4 regions of the Aeribacillus pallidus genome follow, and region 3 is predicted to be linked to each of the others. Evidence: riboswitches for the same ligand, from Rfam matches in the RefSeq annotation. Region 3 holds a riboswitch; each other region holds the start of a gene.

What was found. Region 3 has a riboswitch for S-adenosylmethionine ahead of ABES52_RS13095 (methionine ABC transporter ATP-binding protein). Riboswitches for the same ligand answer to the same signal wherever they lie in the genome.
Region 1: linked by a shared signal. The riboswitch ahead of ABES52_RS15980 (Na+/H+ antiporter NhaC family protein) and the one ahead of ABES52_RS13095 (methionine ABC transporter ATP-binding protein) in region 3 are both predicted to bind S-adenosylmethionine.
Region 2: linked by a shared signal. The riboswitch ahead of ABES52_RS11770 (ABC transporter permease) and the one ahead of ABES52_RS13095 (methionine ABC transporter ATP-binding protein) in region 3 are both predicted to bind S-adenosylmethionine.
Region 4: linked by a shared signal. The riboswitch ahead of ABES52_RS06620 (sugar ABC transporter substrate-binding protein) and the one ahead of ABES52_RS13095 (methionine ABC transporter ATP-binding protein) in region 3 are both predicted to bind S-adenosylmethionine.

Annotation. Positions count from the first base shown of each region.
Region 1 is NZ_JBCNBW010000081.1:1,170-6,814, reverse strand. It holds gene ABES52_RS15980 (Na+/H+ antiporter NhaC family protein) at 110-1,432, opposite strand; SAM riboswitch class I at 1,548-1,653, opposite strand; gene ABES52_RS15975 (hypothetical protein) at 2,066-2,788, opposite strand; gene ABES52_RS15970 (matrixin family metalloprotease) at 2,809-3,423, opposite strand; gene ABES52_RS15965 (DUF6612 family protein) at 3,653-4,495, opposite strand; gene yhbH (sporulation protein YhbH) at 4,750-5,645, opposite strand, start outside.
Region 2 is NZ_JBCNBW010000052.1:47,421-53,065, reverse strand. It holds partial or broken gene ABES52_RS11780 (IS3 family transposase) at 1-118, opposite strand, end outside; partial or broken gene ABES52_RS11775 (transposase) at 164-454, opposite strand; SAM riboswitch class I at 859-964, shown strand; gene ABES52_RS11770 (ABC transporter permease) at 1,128-1,793, shown strand; gene ABES52_RS11765 (ABC transporter ATP-binding protein) at 1,817-2,830, shown strand; gene ABES52_RS11760 (ABC transporter permease) at 2,799-3,539, shown strand; gene ABES52_RS11755 (ABC transporter substrate-binding protein) at 3,568-4,500, shown strand; gene ABES52_RS11750 (endonuclease I family protein) at 4,677-5,624, shown strand.
Region 3 is NZ_JBCNBW010000060.1:6,890-12,534, forward strand. It holds gene ABES52_RS13080 (iron-containing alcohol dehydrogenase family protein) at 1-221, opposite strand, end outside; gene ABES52_RS13085 (MetQ/NlpA family ABC transporter substrate-binding protein) at 294-1,124, opposite strand; gene ABES52_RS13090 (methionine ABC transporter permease) at 1,175-1,840, opposite strand; gene ABES52_RS13095 (methionine ABC transporter ATP-binding protein) at 1,830-2,843, opposite strand; SAM riboswitch class I at 2,962-3,070, opposite strand; gene ABES52_RS13100 (hypothetical protein) at 3,310-3,489, shown strand; gene gltC (glutamate biosynthesis transcriptional regulator GltC) at 3,580-4,482, opposite strand; gene gltB (glutamate synthase large subunit) at 4,611-5,645, shown strand, end outside.
Region 4 is NZ_JBCNBW010000027.1:26,590-32,234, forward strand. It holds gene ABES52_RS06605 (class I SAM-dependent methyltransferase) at 1-443, opposite strand, end outside; gene ABES52_RS06610 (ABC transporter permease) at 610-1,641, opposite strand; gene ABES52_RS06615 (sugar ABC transporter ATP-binding protein) at 1,644-3,119, opposite strand; partial or broken gene ABES52_RS06620 (sugar ABC transporter substrate-binding protein) at 3,112-4,238, opposite strand; SAM riboswitch class I at 4,373-4,537, opposite strand; gene ABES52_RS06625 (thioredoxin domain-containing protein) at 4,594-5,645, opposite strand, start outside.

The DNA of each region.
Region 1 (5,645 bases), on a different contig from region 3:
CCTGTTTATTAGACAATTGATTTGTTTAGAAGTACGTTCGTTCCCCATTCAGACAGGTTAAAAAAAGACTAACCTCCCTACTTAAAGGAAGATTAGTCCTTGCTACACATTAGTTATTTAAATATACCTCTTTCGTGGATTGTACGGGTTTCGCCTTTACAGAAGGAAAATTAAATACAATCGCTAAAGCACCGCAAAGAGCGATTAACATCGGATAGAACGAAAACGGAATAATTTCAAGCGGTGATAACGACGCCATTTGCGCAGCAACTAACAACTGTGCGCCGTATGGAATGATTCCTTGAATGGCACAAGAAAAAATGTCTAAAATACTTGCCGATTTTCGGGCATCAATGTCGTATTGATCTGCAATTTGTTTTGCTAGCGGACCCGCTACAATGATAGAAATCGTGTTGTTGGCTGTCGCGAAATTGGTCGCACTCACCAAACCAGCGATACTAAATTGAGCTCCTTTTGGCGAACGGACATTTTTAGACACCAGGTTGAGTAAAAATTGAATGCCACCGTTATGTTTAATGATTTCTACGATACCACCAATCAACATCGTTAAAATAACGATTTCCGCCATGCCGTTTAATCCTTCAGCCACTTTGCCTACAAAAGTTGACAATGTATAACTACCATCGACCAAGCCAATTGCTCCAGCAAGAACGATCCCACCGGCTAACACCGCGATGACGTTCACACCTGCAATCGCAGCAATCAGCACACCTACATATGGTAACACTTTAACCCATTGGAATTCACCGATGGTCACTTGTACTTCTTGACTGCTTGTGACAAAAATGAAAAGTAAAATCGTCACAATAGCTGCTGGTAACACAATAAAAAAGTTTGTTTTAAACTTGTCTTTCATTTTCGTTTGTTGCGAACGAACGGCAGCAATTGTTGTATCGGAAATAATGGACAAGTTATCACCAAACATGGCACCACCTACAACCGCTGCCATCGCAACGGATAACGAAATCCCGGTTTGCTCCCCTATACCGACGCCAATCGGTGCAAGGGCAGCAATCGTTCCCATCGATGTCCCCATCGATAACGAAATAAAGGCCGCTATTACAAACAATCCAGCGATGATAATATTTTGAGGCAATACTGATAATGCTAAATTAACCGTTGATTCCACAGCCCCCATTCCTTTAGCCGTCGCAGAAAAAGCCCCGGCTAATAAGAAAATCAACACCATAATCATAATATCCGGGTGTCCAGCTCCCTTGGCAAAACGCTCAACTTTGACACCAAACGATTCTTTTCGGTTCATCACTAACGCCACAGCACTAGCAAGTAAAGCCGCTACTAACACCGGCAATTGATAAAAATCTCCAGTCATTACTCCTGAACCAATGAACAATGATAAAAACACCACTAACGGGAATAACGCCAACACACTTCCTTGCTTCTTTTCCAACTTGTTCACTCCTATCTTGTATGTCTCAAATGTAAGTGTTCGGCCAATATAGGTATGAAAAAAGCCCCTTCTTTTTAATAAGAAGAGGCCTTATGTTTATACATAAGTAACACTCTTCTTATCTTTCAAGCATCCGCTTGCTGGATTTGGCACAGCACTCAATAAATGAGTCCGCTGCCGAGACTTCTTCGGGCCAGTCCCTCCATCTCTCTTGATAAGAAGACTTACACTACCACTATTCAACTTACACTTTTATTACTTTAATACGATTAAGTAGAGAAGTCAAATATTTTTTTCGTGTTTTCATAGAAAATTCAATCGGTCCAAATAATGTACTTTATATAACAAAAGGCTGTTTTATTTTTAAAGGCGGCGACTCCAGCGGGAACAAGAAGCCGCAAGGACCCTTACTTGAGCGTAGCGAGGGAAGCGGCCTGCGGCTTCCCCGCGGAAAGCGTCCGCTACAAGCGTAATATATAAATATCAATAGTATCGTTTAACAGACATTCATGCCAATTGCCATTGGCACATCGATGAATAAAATAACAGCAAAAGTTATCCACAGTTATTTTAGGATAGAGCCTAACAAAAAAAATCCACCTCATTACGGTGGAATTATTACTCATTAAAGTGTTACTTATCTTTTTCTTTCAATAATTTCTTTATTTTTTCATCAACATCAAGTTCATCCATCTCTAACGATAAATAGTTATCCATACTGTCAGGAACATATCTAGCAGCCTTGCCGTTTTTGATGTTAAATTTTCCTTGATGAGCTCCTAAAATACCATAATGTTCTTCTTCCAATAACGGAAAATCAGATTTCACACCAAACAATAACACCTTATCATTTTTTTCCATATTGGGTACACCATTAAAAACAACCTTCACCTTTTCTTTTAATTTTTCTTTTGGATAATCTTTAAATTTTTTCCCAACACCTGCTGCTTCTTTTGTAATCATTCCACCAGGTTCAATAAACGTAAGCTCTTGTCCTGCTTTTACATCTCCAGTATATACTTTTGAAACTTTTACATTTACTTTCGTAAATACGACACGATCTTCCCCAACTTCATGATGAACAGAGCTTGTTTCTAAAACCTTTCCTTCAATAATGACTGTTGCATCTTCCATAAGTTCCTCGACATTGTTATATATCTTCTCAAAATCCACTTCTGTCACGACTTCTTCGATCCTTTCATTTCTTGTTACTTCCTCTAGTCTATTTTCCTCTACCGCTACCGATTTGGCAGAAACGGTTAGGGATTCATTTTGGATGTTAAAATGACTTTCATTTATATAAAAAGTTGTTCCTAAAATGATAAAGGCAATCACACCGAAGAGCGTTTTTTTCATATTTCCACTTCCTTTCCAAATTAGTACAGATAATTAATGCCATGGAGATCATCAGCTTGTGAATTGCTTACTTTTCTACCATAACCTAGTTGACACATGATAGCATATGGATTTGAGTTGTTGTGAGCTAATCCAAAAGCATGCCCCATTTCATGAGCAATAGTTCCTTTCCTATCTGTACTATTTAGATTATTAAAGTTAGGATTATTTAATTTAATTTTGTTCCAGCCCCAATTTTCTTGATAAGGGTCTAACTTCGTATCATATTTCCAAAATTCAGTTTCTCCTAACACTCCCATATAACTCGGGTAATAACTTCCTGCGTAAATATCCATAACACTTTGAGACATGGTAGTTGTTTTACGATATGAAATTGGGGTGGTAATTCCGACACGCTCCGTTGTATAAATCCATTCATTCATCGCTTGGTCAATTAAACTTTCATAACTACTTGCCGATGAAGTGATATAATAATACCTTTTATTGTTACCGTAGTTTCCAACCCCTCCATTTAAAACATGATCGTTGTAAGTATTGTAAGCAGATGCACTACTTGGAAGGAAAAGGGTAAATGAAGTACCTAGTAGTGTAATGAATGCAACCATTCTACCTACGTATGTACGGAACATCCGCATGAAATCGCCTCCCACCTTCTATATTTTTTCAAAATAGTAAATATTTAATATAAATTAAGTTTATAATATATTAAATTTTAGTCAATAATAAATACAGAATTTTCTAAAATATTTTATGCGACTTTGATCAATTCATTGAATAAATTTTTTTACCAATTAATCCATCCCTTCAGTTCCATTAAATAATTACAAAAAAGAGGCCGGCCAGTAGCCAACCTCTTTTATATCGTTACATCGCACTTCCGTCCATCTCGATTGCTTGCTCAATGGCTTCTTGAGGTACAACAATGGATTCAATTTCGTTATATTGGTTGTATTTTGTTGTCATGTCCATTTTCATATCGACCGGCATCTCTCCATCATTGATCGTTAAGGACATCGACATTTCTAATTGACTAACTAAAAATGTATTTTTATCAACCATCACTTTATAAGATAAACTTTGAATGTTCATGGCTTCTAATGCTTGTTCGGAATCGTGTGTTATCATCATGTCGCCGTTTAAACTATTCATTTTTTCTAGAATGAATTTTTTCACCGTATCATTGGAACTATCAATCGTGATGATATATTGTCCTTCTTGTTCTTTTAGATCAATATAATCAGAGACAGCTTTTAATTCTTCAATTTCTTGAGATGGATCGTATCCTTGAAGTTGTGCTTTTATATCTTCAGGAAGCTCTTCTGTATCAAACGTCATTTTAGCCCACATGCCTCCTAAATCCATGTAGACCGCTTCCCCATCAAAGTACGAATCGACGGCAAATTCCTCTCCTTCCAAAGCAGTTGTTGTTGTCGTATGTCCCATGAACGGATCGACCGTATATCTTCCTTCCATTTGCATCGGCATGGACATTTGTTCACCATCTATATTCATGTCAATATTCGCATCAATATTCATCGCATAACTTTTTACATCTGCCATCTCTTCTGTTGACTTCATTAGTATGTCTTCAGCTGTCAGTTTTCCCCCTGTACTTCCATCTTCTTTGTTCGCTACTTTTTCTTGTCCGCAAGCCACAAGTAATATCGCGAACAGGCTTGCCATCAATAATACGTGTAGTTTTTTCAATATGGTTCCCCCTAACTTCCTATTCTCTACGTTTTTTAGAAAAACGCATGATCTTAACTATTTTTCTATAACATATACTTTTTTTCAATGCTAAAAAAATAAAAACAGCCAGATTTCACAGTGTTCTGTAATTTATGAGCAATATTTCCTGAAATCAAAGACTAAATTCCTAGTGCAAAAAACCCCATTTCTATTACACATTAACGTATTAAACAAAAATAGCCCAAAAAAAAGAAAGGTATTCCCTTTCATTTTTAAACGGGTTGTTTGGATTCATCTTTTTTGAAAAATCTTTTCATTGCGTGAAAGACGTCCGCTTTTTGTTTTAAAATGTAATACTTAAATTTTTCATTTTTCACGTTTTTATACGCTTGCATCAATGTCGAGTGTCGGTTATATTGATTCACTTCACCGTAACCGAACATGTTGGAATGTTTCATAATTTCATCCACTAACTTTACACACCGGGCGTTATCCGATGTTAAATTATCGCCATCTGAAAAATGAAACGGATAGATGTTATAACGATTAGGGTCGTATTTTTCATGAATTAATTCAAGCGCCATTCGGTAAGCAGATGAACAAATCGTTCCTCCACTTTCTCCTTTTGAGAAAAACTCTTCTTCTGTCACGACTTTCGCATCCGTGTGATGAGCAATAAACTCAATTTCAACCGTTTCGTATTTCGTCCGTAAAAACCGTATCATCCAAAAGAAAAAGCTACGTGCCATATATTTTTCCCATACGCCCATCGAGCCACTTGTATCCATCATCGCTAAAACAACTGCTTTAGAATCTGGCTTCGTTATTTCGTTCCACGTTTTAAATTTTAAATCTTCTCGATAGATTGGATAAAAACTTGGTTTCCCTCGCATCGCATTTCGTTTAAAGGCAGACATCATCGTCCGTTTTTTATCAATGTTCCCCATGAGACCCGTTTTTCGAATATCGTTAAATTCGATAGATGTAACTTTATTTAAATCAGGTTCTTTTTGTTTTAAATTCGGCAATTCGAGTTGGCTAAATAAGGCGGATTCTAATTCTAAAATCGAAACTTCCGCTTCGTAATATTCTTGCCCTGGCGAGTCTCCGGCCCCGTTGCCTTTCCCTGGTCCCTTTTGACTACCCGAACCATCTCTAGCAATGACAT
Region 2 (5,645 bases), on a different contig from region 3:
TTTGAGAAGGGTGTTTCTGCCGTTTTACCCAATTGTAATATCCACTTCGAGACACGCCTGCAATCTTACATAATTCTTGAATAGAAATATGGTTACCAGCGATTTCATGAATGATGGCGAACTTCTTATGAGTTGGTACGGTTTCCATTCCCCCTTTCACATTTTTAAGAGCTTTTTTTAGCATTTCTACTTCCGCTTCAAGACGCTTGATTTTCGTTTCAGGATCTTCTGGACGAGTTCTCGGTCTTCCTTTTCCTGGACCTTTTGCCTTCCCGCGTTTTTCCTCCAGACCTTTCATTCCTTCTTTGTCATAGTGTTCTACCCATCGACGTACCATGGTATGATCAATCCCTAACTCTTTAGCCACCGATTTGTAGCCCATGCCCTCTTTTTTATATAGATCCACAGCTTTCTTTTTAAACTTTACATCATATGTTTTTCGTATTTTCCCCATAGAAAAAATCCCCTCCATAGTAGACAGATTAATGTGCTTTCTTTTTTCTGTCTACTATAAGGGGATCATATCAGACAGCAGGGGGGGTTTTTATGCAAGCCTAACTAGGGTTTATTTTTTATTAAGACGATAACCCTCGATGATAAAAAGGAAATAAATCATAAAAGGCGAAATAATAATTAGCACTTGTTTAAGCCGAGGTTTAAATAAACGTTTGTTTAATTAAGAGGATCCAACCTGTTACGATCCCCAAATGGGCTTGACAGAAAAACGAAATAGTATGTATATTGTAAATATTATCAAATTGTTACGAAATTTATAAAATCATATATTTATTTGATTATTTGTTCAAGTGAATAACAAGATTGATTGTTTTTAAAACCAACTAAATATATAAGCATAATTTCTTATCTAGAGAGGTGGAGGGACTGGCCCGATGAATCCTCGGCAACAGATTCTGTATAGAATACTGTGCCAATTCCAGCAAGCAATACGCTTGGAAGATAGGAAAGGATGACAATGCTTCTTTGTGTATGTAAAGGATCATTCTCAGCCTCTTTCTATTTTCCAGAAAGAGGCTTTTTATTTTAACAAAGACTATTTCACTCTGAATCTAACAACAGATTTCAAAAGGGAGAACAAGAGCCATAAATTTGATTAAAGGAGGAGCTATATGGAAAGGGTTATACAATTTTGGGATTATATATTCGCTAATCAACAACAGATTATTTCGTTAACCTGGGAACATTTTCAGCTTGTTGGTTTGTCTTTAGTTATTGCTATTGCAATTGGTGTCCCCATAGGTGTTATGTTGACAACAAATGAAGAATTAGCAGAAACAGTCCTACAAGTTACAAATATGATTATGACCATTCCTAGCATTGCTCTTTTTGGATTAATGATGCCGATTCTCTCCTTGATTAACCAAGGAATTGGGTTTCTACCAGCTATTATCGCATTAGTTTTGTATTCACAGCTTCCTATTATTCGTAATACATACCTTGCAATAAAAAATGTGAATCCATATATTCGAGACGCAGCTATTGGATTGGGAATGACTAAAGTACAGCGGCTTTTAAAAGTGGAAATTCCAAACGCTCTTCCTATCATGTTAGCAGGTATTCGCACAGCGGTTGTATTAAATATTGGAATCGGGGCAATTGCTGCCTTTGTTGGAGCAGGTGGATTAGGAGTTCTTATTAATCAAGGAATATCCAGAACTCATCCAGATATGATTCTTGCCGGTAGTTTATTGATTTGTATCATATCACTAATTGCCGACAGCCTACTTGGATGGTTACAAAAACGATTTACCCCTATGAATTTACGAGATAAATAGAACAGTTATCGGAGGTACATACAATGATCGAATTTAAACATGTTTCCAAAATATATAACAAACATGTCACAGTTCTAAAAGACATTAACCTATCTGTACCTAGAGGAAAAATTGTTGTGTTACTAGGACCATCAGGGTGTGGGAAAACCACTTTACTCAGAATGGTGAATCGGCTTGTTTCTCTGTCAAAAGGAGAGATTTTTATTAACGGAAAAGAAATTCATCATTTTAATGAAATTGAACTTCGCCGGAAAATCGGTTATGTGATTCAACATCACGGCTTATTCCCAAATATGACGATTGAACAAAACGTGATGATTGTACCTACTTTATTAAGATGGAACAGCAAACAAAAACAGAAACGATTTAGTGAATTAATGGAATTGATTGGACTTGATCCCGATGAATATCGCAAAAGATATCCTCACCAATTATCAGGTGGGCAACAGCAGCGAATTGGTATTGCTCGAGCAATGGCAGCTGATCCACCAGTCATGTTAATGGATGAACCGTTTAGTGCACTAGATCCTGTCATACGTACTCACTTGCAAGATGAGTTTTTAAAAATTCAAAAACAAGTAAAGAAAACCATTTTGTTTGTCAGTCATGATATTGATGAAGCAATAAAGCTGGGTGATTATATTGCTATTTTAAATAATGGGCAATTAATACAATATGATACTCCAAGTCGTCTGTTGCTCTCTCCTAAAAATGAGTTCGTGGCAAATTTCATTGGGAAAGATCGTACATTCAAACAACTTAGCCTTTATACAATTGCCGATTTAATGAAAGAAGGCTATGTTCGACAAGTAGAAAACCATTTAATTTCTGAAACCATCTCGATTGACACAAACCTGCGTGAAGCGTTATCAAAATTACTTTTTAATTCAAATGAACAAGCGATCATTATAAATGGACAACAACCTGTTGGGATTGTTCATAGCCAAGATATTAAACATTTTTTACACAGCCTTACTCATAAACCGATTAGAAAGGAAGTGAACTATGAAGAAAAAAATCTTGTCAAATCTTTTTAAGTTTATTTGCTTATTGTGTTCACTTATTTTTCTTATTTGGGCCTATCAAAGTGGGAACTTTCAGCTTATTTTTGATTATCCAGATGAATTCATAGTTCTTTTTTCTGAACATCTGAAACTTGTTACACTCTCATCGGCACTTGCCATCTTCACTTCAATTCCTGTTGGCATTTTTATAACAAGAGAAAGATTCAAAAAGTTTGAATGGGCTTTTCTCAATCTTGCTAATATCGGGCAAGCTGTACCAAGTATAGCTGTTTTAGCACTTATTATGTTAGTTTTAGGAATCGGTCTGTATTCTGCTGTTATTGCATTATTTATGTATTCCCTCTTACCGATTTTACGAAATACCGTAGAAGGCATTAAATCCATTGATAACCAGTTGTTGGATTCAGCTAAAGGTATGGGACTAACACCAACACAAATTCTATTTCGAATTGAGATTCCAAATGCCCTACCAACTATGATGGGTGGCATTAGGACAGCAGTTGTACTGAATATTGGAAATGCTGCCTTAGCGTATTTAATCGGTGGTGGAGGATTAGGAGATTATATTTTTACAGGTATTGAAATGCTCGATAGTACATATCTTCTCTCAGGAGCCGTTCCTGTTACTTTAATGGCAATCATTGCAGATTCTAGTTTACGTCTTATAGAAAGGTTCATTACGTCAAAAGGAGTTCGCTTAAGACAATCTGCAATCAATTAAAATTTATTTTTTTAGGAGGGTACTCGTCATGAAAAAATTACTTTATTTCGTCTTTATTTTTTTACTAGCTTTGTTTGTTTTAACCGGATGCAAAAATAGTGAAACAGCGTCAGGAGATGACAAGAAAGACGATACCATTGTTGTAGGGACAAAATATCATACAGAATCTTACATTTTATCAAAAATTACAGCTCTATATTTAAAAGATAAAGGATATCAAATTGAAGAAGCTGGCCAAATGGGAGGTCAACTATCTCGTAAGGCTCTAGAAAATGATCAAATTGATCTTTATTGGGACTATACCGGAACAGCGTTAGTGACTTATTTAAAGCAAGACACGATTTCAGATCCAAAACAAGCATACGAAAAACTTGCAAAAATCGATAAAGAAAAGAACGACATTATTTGGTTAAGTCCTGCTGCTTTTAATAATACATTCGCTCTTTTATTAAAAGAAGAAAAAGCAAAAGAACTTGGTATCGAAACGATTAGTGATTTAGCTGCTTACGTAAATCAAAATCCTGGAAAATTAACATTTGCTACAAACGCTGAATTTGCGAGCCGTCCTGATGGCTTAAAAGGAATTGAAAAAGAATATGGTTTTAAATTTGGATCTAAGAATGTGAAAAAAATGGAGACAGGCTTACCTATTCAAGCATTAAGCAATGGTGAAGTGGATGTAGCAGTTGCCTATTCAACAGATGGAAGAATTAAAGCGTATAACTTAAAAGCCTTAAAAGATGATAAAACCTTCTTTCCTGCTTATAACGGTATGGTCACAACTCGTGCAGATGTATTACAACAACATCCAAATCTTGAAAAAGAATTAAAACCAATTGTAGATAAATTAGACGATGAAACGATCACAAATTTGAACTATCAAGTAGATTTCGAAAAGAAAAGTGTTGAAGAGGTAGCAAAGAACTGGTTATTACAAAACGGATTTATTAAATCAAAATAAGGATTCTGGTGTTAATGTAATCCCCCTGCTGATTAGCAGGGGGATTTTTATCCTCGATGATAAAAAGGAAATAAATCCTAAATGGCGAAATAATTATTTAAGACAAGGTCTAAATAAACGTTTGTTTAATCCAAGATCTAAATAAACGTTTGTTTAATTAAGGGGGCATTCCATTGATGGAAAATGAGGAGAGACAACTGCAACAATTAGTGGTGAAATTTTTCTCCGAACAACAAGAAAGGCAAGTGAACGATCGTCTTCGCACTTCGCTTCTTTTATTAAAAAATCAAGAGAAAGTTCGGCAAGATCCTACCCATTATTATAATGAAGAAAGTGATATAAAAGACATTCAAACCTATTATAAAGATGTTAGCCATCCAAATAAATCTGCGACGGAATTGTTTCACCTTTTTCATGAACTAGTCAAAACAACGCATAAAAACCAATTACCTTATTCCATCAGTAAAGACCGCTATTTATATACGTGGGTCGATTTGCAACCGGATGGATCGGTGAAAAGTATTTATTCTGGGGAAAAAGAGGATCCGCAAAAGCTCATTCAGGAAGACTTTTTAACGAATCAAAAAAGGTATGTCCAATTCCAATCCCTTTTAAAACAAGTGAAAAAGAAGGGCTCTACCTTATTGAAAAAAATGAAAATTATTGATAGGGAACTAAAGTATAATACAGAACATATTGTTCCCCAATCTTGGTTTCATGCACGTGAACCAATGAAAGGTGATTTGCATCATTTATTTGTCTGTCAACCTGCTTGCAATTCAAGAAGGTCCAATTACCCCTATGCTGACTTTTCTTTTTATCAACCCGAATTACCAACAGAAAAAATCCGCAATCATTGTGGGATCGTCATAGATGGACGCTTCGAACCTGAACACGGAAAAGGCGCCGCTGCTCGAGCGATGCTGTACTTTCTTTTACGCTACCCAAAGGCCATCAAAAAAAGCTTCTTAGAACAAATCGATCTTCGTTTACTCATCCAATGGCATGAAGCATTCCCTATCACCATTTATGAAAAACACCGCAACCAAGCCATTTATCACATTCAAGGAAACCGTAACCCGTTTATTGATTTTGCAGATTTAGTACATCAAATTTGTTTCTGAGTGGGTAAAAATTCGACAGGC
Region 3 (5,645 bases):
TCGATTTCTGATAGAGAACATTCTCCATGATAACGAAAAAAGGAATAAGATAATGTTCGGTCTTTCGGGAAATAAGGTTCAACGGCGTTCCATGATCTCTGTCCACAGATGACAAAAGCTTTCGTAAAACCATATCTTTTCAGGAATGGTTCAAGGTGCTGGATCACTCCGCTTTCACATACATAATCATTCGGTGCACCACGCACTTCTAACAGGTCCAATCGAATCACTCCTTAATTGTTTATAAAGATAAGGAAAGCACCGCAACCATGCGGCGCTTCGCTAAAGGAAGTTTATTTTCGATTTAACATCCATTGCGGTTTTCCGAAGCCTTGGAAATCTTTATCGATGACTTGTTCAAACTCCTCGGATTCAACGGCTTCTTTAATGTCTTTGACAAATGGTTTGTCTAAATCTTTCGTATTAACGACGACGCGATTTCGGTAGTCATCTGGCATGTTCTCTAACTCAAGGGCATCAAGTAAATTCATTTTAGCCGCTAACGCGTAGTTTCCTGGAACAGCCGCTAAGTCCACACTTTCTACAGCCCGAGGCAGCTGGCCAGCTTCAATTGGTTTAAATTGTAGGTTTTTTACATTTTCTTTTACGTCTTTTTCTGAAACCGTTAATGGGTTTACGGATGAATCAAGAGTAATTAGTCCGGCATCTTGTAAGATTAATAGAGCTCGTGCTAAGTTTGTTGGGTCGTTCGGAATCGCAATTTCGCTACCTTCTTCAATTTCGTCTAATGAATTAAATTTATGAGAGTAAATTCCCATCGGAGCCGTCGGAACGATAATCACTTCCGATAGGTCTAAATGATGTTCTTCAGCAAACTTTTCCATATAAATTTTATGCTGAAACAGATTCGCGTCTAAGTCACCATTTGCAAGCGCTAAGTTCGGCTGAATGTAGTCGCTAAATTCAACGACTTTGACTTTATAGCCTTTCTTTTCCAAAATCGGTTGAATCGCTTTACGAACCATGTCACTGTAAGGACCGGATGTCGCTCCAATGGTAAGTTCTTTTTTCTCGGCTGCATTCGACGAAGTTTCGTTGCTTCCGCAAGCAGCTAGAAGTCCAATCGATAAAAGTAAAATGAGAATGATCGAAAATTTTTTCATGTCTGTACCCCCTAGGATATGTAATGCAATAGATTTATTTTTTAGCGTTATTATCGCTTATCTACTAGACGAGCGATATGGTCGCCAAGAAACTGAATGAGTTGAACAAGACAAATTAATATGACAATTGTCGTAATCATTACGGTATTATCGTAGCGGTAATACCCGAAGCGGATGGCTAAGTCTCCAATTCCTCCACCACCTACAATACCAGCCATAGCAGAATATCCTACTAAACTGATCGTGGTAATGGTAAGGCCATGCATAATTCCAGGACGGGCTTCAGGTAGGAGTACATCTTTTATAATCATCCATGGCGTCGCCCCAACCGCAACCGCTGCTTCAATAACGCCTTTATCAATTTCCCGCAACGACGTTTCTACGATTCTCGCAAAAAACGGAATCGCTGCGACGGACAAGGAAACAGAAGCAGCCGTCGGTCCAATCGTGGTTCCGGCGATGAGTTTCGTTAATGGTAAAAGGCCCACTAGTAAAATAACAAACGGAATGGAACGAACCATATTGACGACAAATCCGAGGGTTGATTGGATGGTCTTATTTTCTAAAAACAGCCCCCTGTCGGTGACAAATAACAAAATTCCTAATGGTAGACCTAGTAAACAGGCGATGGAAAGAGAAATGGCTACCATATAAAGAGTTTCTAAAAACGCTTTGTTTAATTCAGGTAGTAAGTTTAGCAATGAATCAAGCAGCACTTCCAATCACCTCCAATCCACTTGTTCGATGAGAAATATATTCAATGGCTTTTTGAACTTCTTGAGGATCGCCGGTTAGTTCCATAATAAAAATCCCTAATGGTAAGTCTTGAATGTACTCAATTTTCCCGTGCAAAATATTTCCTCTCACCTTAAATGTTTGCAGCATATCCGAAACAACGGCCTGTTCCGCGATCTCCCCTTTAAACTGTATTTTGACAATCGTTCCAGTCTGTTTTTGTAACAGGTGTTCCGGAAGGTCAAATTGAATCACACTTTCGATAAACGATTTGGTTAATTCTTCTTTCGGATTGGTGAAAATTTCATAAACGGTGCCTAATTCAATGACTTTTCCATCCTGCATCACAGCAATCCGGTCGCAAATATCTTTCACGACTTCCATCTCATGGGTAATTAACACGATTGTAATGCCAAGTTCTCGATTAATCTTTTTTAACAAGGACAAAATCGACTTGGTCGTACTTGGATCAAGGGCTGATGTGGCTTCATCGCATAAAAGAACAGATGGTTCATTGGCTAAAGCTCGGGCAATACCGACACGCTGTTTTTGTCCACCACTTAATTGGGAAGGATAGGCATCTCGTTTATCCAGAAGACCAACCATCTCCAACAGTTCCGTTACTCTTTTTTCAATTTCACTTTTTGATTTTTTCGCCGCTTTTAAGGCAAAGGCGATATTTTCGAATACTGTTTTCGAGCTAACAAGATGGAAATGCTGAAAAATCATCCCTATTTTTAATCGGGCTTGACGCAATTCCTTTTCATTTAAAGACGTTAAATCGACTCCATCGATGATGACATTTCCCGACGTCGGCCGTTCTAAAAGGTTTATGCAGCGCAATAGGGTACTTTTTCCTGCACCGCTATAGCCAACGATGCCAAAGATTTCTCCTTTGTTGATGGTTAACGAAACGTGATCGACACCAACGACTTGTTTATGTTTGGTCGTATACACTTTTACTAAGTCTTTAATCGCAATCATCTAATTGCTCACTCCTATTCGGTTTGAGATGTTTTAACAATCAAAAAATTTATATAACTACGAAAATAACAAAAAATGCCTCTTCCATTCAGAAAGAGGCATCGGTATCTATGTACACGACTTATCTTTCAGAATGGAAGCCATTCTGCAGGATGTGGCACCGTTCCTATGATCAGGAGGTTGCCGGACGTCATCGGGCCTGTTCCCTCGGTCTCTCTTGATAAGCGGTCTTTCGTATTGAATTTGATATCAATCTTAATATCTAAGTAAATCATTGTCAATAAGTGTTTTTTATTTCCTTTTCAAGATAACGCTTACATGGTTGTGATTTAAAGGAAAAATTTTTTTATAAATAAGAGAAATAAAAAAGGGGTAGTCGGGTAAAGAAAACTATTTATTTTTATCTTTTCTTTCTTTTAAGAAGGCTATGTTATATGTCATAGTTGATTTTTAGCAAGTTAAACACATGAAGCGAAAGGCGGCGACTCCAGCGGGAACAAGAAGCCAGGCAAGACCCTTATTTGAGCGAGGGAAGCGGCTTGCGGCTTGCCCGCGGAAAGCGTCCGCCACAAGCGGAATGTATAAATATCAACAGTATCGTTTAACAGACATTCATGCCAATTGCCATTGGAACACCGATGAATGAAATAACAGTAAAAGTTATCCACAGTTATTTTAGGGTAGAGCCTTTAAGAAGAGACAGTACAACCTGTCCCTTTATGTTGGGTGTATTTTTTTATTGATACTGCTGCAACCTTGAGAAAAATTGTTTAACAAAATCATAAAACACTTTAACAGACGGAGCGAGGTTATGGCGAGTAGAATAAATGACCCCAACATTTCGTTTCACTTGGGGCATGTCAATCGGAATTTTGACCGTGTAGCGAGGCATCGTGTCATAAAATGTGTTTTCTGGAAGAAGGGTTACCCCAATTCCAGCTGATACCAGTCCTTTGATTGCGTCTAAATCTTCTCCTTCCGAGGAGATGATCGGAGAAAAACCGGCTTGTCGGCAAGCATTAATGACGATGGTATGGAGTACATACCCTTTCGGAAAGGTAACGAACGGTTCATTGCGCAGTTCATTTAAGGCTAAACGCTCTCGTTTGGCTAAGTGATGGTGAAGGGGCAATAGTACAGCAAAGGACTCCATAAATAAAATTTCTCCTTTTAGTTCTTTCTCATCCGTTGGAACGGGGCCAATAAACGCTAAATCGAGCTCTCGATTTTTCACCGCTTCGATTAAAAAATGATACGATCCTTGACGTAAATGGAATTTGACATTTGGATGTTCTTCTTTAAAGGAGGAAATCACCATTGGCAGCGTATGACTGGCTAAACTGGACGGAAATCCAATTTTAATCGTCCCATGTTCGGGATCTAAATATTCCTCAATTTGCTGCTTGGCGTTTTCGACTGCTCGTAACACAGCTTCGGCATGGGGTAAAAAATACTTTCCAATTGGTGTTAGCTTGACATTTCGTCCTTCTCGTTCAAACAATTGGACCCCTAACTCGGCCTCTAAATTAGCAATCTGGCGACTGATCGCGGACTGGGCCACGTGGAGTGTATCGGCTGCTTCAGAAACGTGTTCTCTTTTCGCTACTTCCACAAAATAAATGAGCTGTCTTAGTTCCATCACGGACACTCCTTACGATTCATCTCAAAATGAGATTGATTTAATCTGAATTATATATTGTTTATATAAATTTTGAAAATTAAAATGATTATTACAGGCGCAACGGTGAAACGAATGGGGGGAGATAAATGACGAAACGGTATGGATTACCTAAAGCACAAGGTCTCTACCGTTCTGAGTTTGAACATGATGCTTGTGGGATTGGGTTATATGCTCATCTAAAAGGAAAGCCGTCCCAGGATATCGTGAAGAAAGGAATTCATATGTTACGGCAATTAGAACATCGTGGGGGACAAGGAAGCGACCCGGAAACTGGGGATGGCGCAGGAATAATGGTTCAAATTCCTCACGAGTTTTTTCATAATGTGTGTACTCATATCGATCTTCCAGAAGCGGGACGATATGGGGTTGGGATGATTTTTTTCCCAGAAAACGAGGATGAACGGACAACCTATGAACAAAAAATCAACGAAATTATCGAAAAAGAAGGACAAATCGTATTAGGATGGCGAACTGTACCAGTAAATGTCGAAAAACTCGGAAAATTAGCAAAAGAAAGTAAACCGTTTATTCGTCAAGTGTTTATTGGCGCCAACGACAAACTAACGGACGACCTATCTTTTGAAAGAAAGTTGTATGTGATTCGAAAGCTTGCCGAAAAGCTGGTATTGTCGAACGAATTTTATTTCGCCAGTCTATCCAGTCGTACCATCGTCTACAAAGGATTGTTAACACCTGATCAATTAGACGAGTTTTACCTAGATTTACAAGATGAACGCTTTCAATCGGCATTTGCGCTTGTTCACTCCCGTTTTAGTACGAATACCTTCCCAAGCTGGGAACGAGCTCATCCGAATCGCTATTTAATCCATAATGGTGAAATCAATACACTTCGTGGAAATATTAACTGGATGAACGCGAGGGAAAAACAATTTGTTTCTGAATATTTTGGTGATGACTTAGAAAAAATCAAGCCGATTTTGGACATGAACGGAAGCGATTCATCCATTTTAGATAATGCATTTGAATTTTTGGTACTGGCAGGGAAAAAGCCAGCCCATGCCGCGATGATGTTGATTCCTGAGCCATGGTTTTGGGACAGTGAAATGGATGATGACAAAAAAGCGTTTTATGAATATCACAGTTGTTTAATGGAGCCATGG
Region 4 (5,645 bases), on a different contig from region 3:
CGATGCACATAGTTCCATAAATGAATTTGGATGACATCTTGAAGAGCTGTTTGAATTTCTTGTAAACGAAACCTTTTTAAACTTCGAAAAAATGCTTTCTTTTTATCGTCCATTTCTCTTGGTACATCCTTCACAAACCACTCGTGAAACGCTTGATTAAAAAATTGCCAGGAAGTTTTTGGATCCATCGTTTGATGGTGCTCCTTTTCCCATGCTAAGCGATCTTTAGAATAAGTTGTCACTTCATAAGGTTTGCCGACATCTTTCCACGTAACCATACTCCAATCACGAATGTTTGAACATTTTACAAATCGATCTTTTTGTTTAGGTGACAACGTTCGTAAATCCACTCGATAGCTATTCGTTAAAAACGTATTCTCTATCGCCACTTCATCCTTTATGCATACCGACGAATGCGATTCCGTTTCCATCGTCCCCTTCATTGGAGCACCTCCTATTTTTCTGAATTTTCTAATAAAAATTGTACATCAAAAGCAGTTTCTGGTCAGTTTCTTTTCTAAAACAACTTTCGACAACTCTACCTAGTCTCATGTATGTTTGTGCATCAAAAAAATAACGCTAGAACATGATATTCTAGCGCTTACTAACTTATTTATGAAAAACTCCTTTTTTCTGCACGTACATAATCGCTAACGCTAACACTAAAATACTCCCCTTTAAGATATCCATCGCATAATACGGTACGTTCCACATTGTCAGTCCATTCAATAACACACCAATTAACACTGCCCCGAAAAACGTGCCAATGACGTTTGGTTTTCCTTGACCAAACACGGAATACCCAATAAAAGAAGCAGCGACGGCATCCATTAATAAGGAAGCTCCTGCTGACACTTGTCCAGTACCGACTCTAGCAGCTAAAACGATACCGGCAACCGAAGCAAAAAATGCACTTAACAAGTACGCATAGGTCCGGTAACGATTCACCGAAATTCCTGACAAGCGTGCCGCTTCAGGATTGCCGCCCGTTACATAGAGCAATCTGCCTGTCTTTGTGTATCGAAAAAATAAATGAAGAAATATGACCGCAGCAAGCATGAGAAGAACGGGAAACGGAATCGATAACCATTTTCCTTGACCAATAAATAAAAATGAAGGGATAAATTTACCAGGTGCCATTTCTCCATTGGTTAACATCATATTATTGTAGATGGAATACCCTTTTGTTGCTGTTAAATGGACCCCATTGATGATATACATGACCGCTAACGTCCCTAATAAATCTGGGATTCTTAAACGAATTACAACAAAACTATTGAACAGCCCGATAAGTAGCCCGACGAAGATGGGAACGACTAAGGCGACAAGAAGCTCTTGCCGATACCAAACGAGCATCGCCGCACTTGTAATCGTGCTCATGCTAACAATGGACCCAACCGATAAATCAAAGCCGCCGACAATGAGTGAGCATGTGACGCCAAGAGCTACAAACGTAACAATCGAGATCGAACGCAATATATCGGTGAAATTGCTATACGTGAAAAAGCGGTCGTTTGTAATACTAAAAAAGAAAATGATTCCAACGATAACCAAAAGTGTTCCATATTTATTAAAGAAGGTGCCCAATGAAAACCCATTTTTATAGGTTACTTGTTCTTTCGTTACGACGGGTTGTGTCACGACTAAATCCCTCCTGATACTGCCTTCGTTAATGTTGGTACATCGATTTCACTTGGCAGCAACTCATTTTTAATTACCCCATCTTGCATGATTAAAATACGATCGGCAATTGCGAAAGCTTCATCCACATCCGATGTAAAATAAAGAATGCCTTTCCCATTTTGAGCTAATTCTTCGATGATGCGAAACACTTCTTCTTTTGACCCGATATCGATTCCTTTCGTCGGCTCATCAAATACGTAAACGGATGCAGGAATGGATAACCATTTACCAATCGCGACCTTTTGTTGATTTCCTCCGCTCAAATATCGTAATGGCTCGTACAAGGAAGCAGCCCTAATTCGTAATTTTTCGATGATGGTGATCGCCTCTTTTTCTTTTAACGTAGGGATAACCCATTTCTTTTCATAAGCCAATTGTGGGATCGATAAATTTTGGATGACCGATTCATCAATCCAAATCCCTTCTTTTCTGCGTTCTTCAGGGACTAGACAGATGCCAGCACGAATGGCATCAGCTGGTGAAGAAAAGGTATACGTGTTTCCGTATAGTTGAATGGAGCCGACCGCCCGATCCGCTCCGACAATTGCCCGAGCGGTTTCGCTTTTCCCCGCTCCGATGAGCCCGACTACACAGACGACTTCCCCTTGATGGACCGAAAGTTGAACTGTTTGACTGGTCGACGGTACAAAAAGGTCATCAATAGATAGAAGTACTTCTTTTTTCTTTTCTTTCGTTTTTCTTTTATGGCCTACTACCTTCCCCACCATTTTCTCAATCATTTCCTCTATTGAAAGCTGAGAGGTAGAGGCTGTTTGAACAACAGTTCCATCTCGTAAAATGGTAACCCGATCGGCTAATCGCTTCACTTCGTTTAACCGATGGGAAATAAATATGATACCAACACCTTTTTCCTTTAAGTGTGATATCACTTCGAACAACTTCTCCGTTTCATAAGAAGATAACGGAGCGGTCGGCTCATCTAAAATTAAATAGTTTGTTCGTTGAGCCACCGCTCGAGCCAATAAAATGAGTTGTTTTTCGTATATCGTACACTCAGAAACTTGTTTCGTTACCTGAATCGATGCACCCACTTCATCTAAATGTTGGGCTGCTCGTTTGTTCCATTGAGTAGGACGAATTAGCATGGAAGCCGATGTAAGAAACGGAAGCAAGACGTTTTCTGTGACTGAAAGCGTTGGGACAAGCGCGGTATCGACTTCTTGAACGACCATCCCAACGCCATGTTGTAAAGCGTCTTCGGGTGATGTAAAGTGCACTTTTCTCCCGTCAATCCATAGTTCTCCGGCATCTTTTTCGTAATCACCAGCTAAAATTTTCATTAATGTACTTTTTCCTGCACCATTTGCCCCAATGAGCGCATGAATTTCCCCTCTTTTAACTGAAAAATTGATATTTTGTAAAATCGGAACTCCATTAAAGGACTTACAAACTTGCAGAACCTCTAGCTTACTCATTTTTAACGCGCTCCTCCAACGCTTTCATCCATGGTGAAACAGCTACTTCAGCTTGCCCCCAACCAGGGATGTATTGGTGTAAGTCATTCATCGTCACTGTTTGTTCAGGCAGTTGGTTCCTGTGCACTAAGTAAGGGGTAACGGAGAAAATATCTGGTGTTTCTTCCCCTGCTAACTTTTGATAAGCAAACCGCACTTGAATACGTCCTATTTCGGATGGGTCTGTCGCCGTAGTTGCTACCCATGGAGAATTCGGCTGCTGGATCAATTGTAAATCTTCATCGCTTAAATCGATGCCGTATACTTTAATCTCATCACGTCCAGCTTGTTGGATTGCTTTAACGGCTCCTTTGGCAAACTCATCCCATGTCGCAAATACCGCATCGATGTCTCCTTTATTTGGATACTGTTGTAAAATTGCTTCCATTTGGGCTTGCGTATCTAACGCTGTATTGGCAGATGCCGTACCGAATCGTGCAATTTCTTGAATATTCGGATATCTTTGTTTAAACGCCTCATAGATCACATTCCGTCTTTCCATTGGCGTATAGCCAGCTACCCAAATATAAACGATATTTCCTTTCCCATTTAAGTCTTGAGCTAACGTCCGTAGGGAATTCCACGCCAAACTATAATCATCTTGGTCAATAACCGTTACTCCAGGAAGATTCAAATCATTGTCAAATGCAACCACTGGAATTCCTTTTTCAAGCGCTTTTTTACACCTGCTTCCAAAGCGTCGGCACGACCATGGTCAATTAAAATGGCATCCGCTCCCTGGTTGATGGCAGTATCTAGTAGCGAAGCCATTTTCGTTAAATCGTTATCGGCATTGTAAAATTGCACCTCTCCACCAAATGCTTCCACTTGCTCTTTAATCCCTTGAATATATTGTGAAGTAAAGGTCCCGATCGACAATTGATTGACAGACGCGATTTTGATTGGACGATCAAACACTGCCGGGATTTCGCTTGACGAACTTGTTTTCGTTGTCTTCGTTTCAGAAGTCTTCTCTTCTTCTACTGGTGCACTCACTTGATCTTGTTCGTTTGTACAACCACTTACTAACCAGATAACACTAATAAAGACAAGTAGCCATTTCCATTGAATGTTTTTCATGCTTCACACTCTCTCCCTTTATTTATTTTTTATGTAGAAGTACATAGCTTTTGTTCTTTTCCCAAACCCCCCTTTCAAAATATAAAAATGCCTCTTTCCGAAAGAAAGAGGCATGAAGGACACATTCTTCAAACCTCTTATCTCCCAGGAACTTTTCATATGCTCCTGTTGGATTTAGCACCGTGCCTTCGTGTAATATACACGGCCCCTAAAAATTAGGTGCCCCGCCTCACAGCGGTATTACGGTCGGTTGCTGCGGCTTCATCGGGCCAATTCCCTCCGCCAACTCTCGATAAGAGTGTTCAGCACGCTTATGCAGTTTTTATGAAGATATTACCTTCAATGGGCGAAAGTGTCAATCATTTTTTTCATTTTTTATAAAATATTTTTTTACTTCCTCAACGGTATGAACAGGTTGTTGACAAACAAATTGTTGGCAAATTTGAACGGTCCACTGCTTTGATACGTCTTCTTGTTTTTGAAAAACAGTAAACGGAAGAAAGCTCGTCCGCAACCACTGAAAAAGTTCTTCGTCTTTTCGTTCGTCTTTGCCCGAAACAACTACTTCCTCGCCACCATGACTAAGAGCCATGGCCGTTTGAACGGTACATAAATAACCGGAAGGATAGTGGGTGACTTCGTTAGCTGCTGCTTGTAACAATTGTTTAACCGTGGTGAACATTTGCTCATCATTTGTAAGCTTATATAAACGCCATAACTGATACGATGCGATGCCATTTCCAGATGGAATCGCTCCATCGTACCATTGCTTTTCCCGGACGAGTAGTTGTTCTCCGTTTTCATCAGTAAAATAAAAGCCTCCATTCGGGTCCCAAAAGCGGTTCATCATCTCTCGATACAACTTAAGAGCTTGGTGAAGGTAGGTTGACTGACCTTCAGCTTGGAATAATTCAACATACGCCCACAATAAAAAGGCGTAATCGTCAAGATATGCTTGGTATTTGACTTCTCCATCGCGGTAACGTGCCTTTAAGCCCGATTCGGTCCACAAGTGTTGTTCAATGAATTGAAGCGCACGGTTTGCCATTTGGAGAAAAGTGGCTTCTTTTAATGCGGCACCAGCTTTGGCAAGTGCTGCAATCATGAGACCATTCCATGATGTTAAGACTTTATCATCCACATGCGGATACACACGTTGTTGTCGTCGTTCGAATAAGGTCTTTTTTCCTTGCTGTATAATTTTCTCTACTTGATCGATGGAAATGTTATGATTAGACGCTAATTTTTCTAACGAAGTGCGAATCAAGTTTAATATATTTTTTCCTTCGAAGTTCCCTTGTTCCGTCATATTAAAGACGTCACAAAACACTTCGCCCTCTTTCGGTCCCAAAAGGTCGATGACTTCTTGTTTCGACCAAATGTAGTACGTTCCTTCTTCTCCCTCGC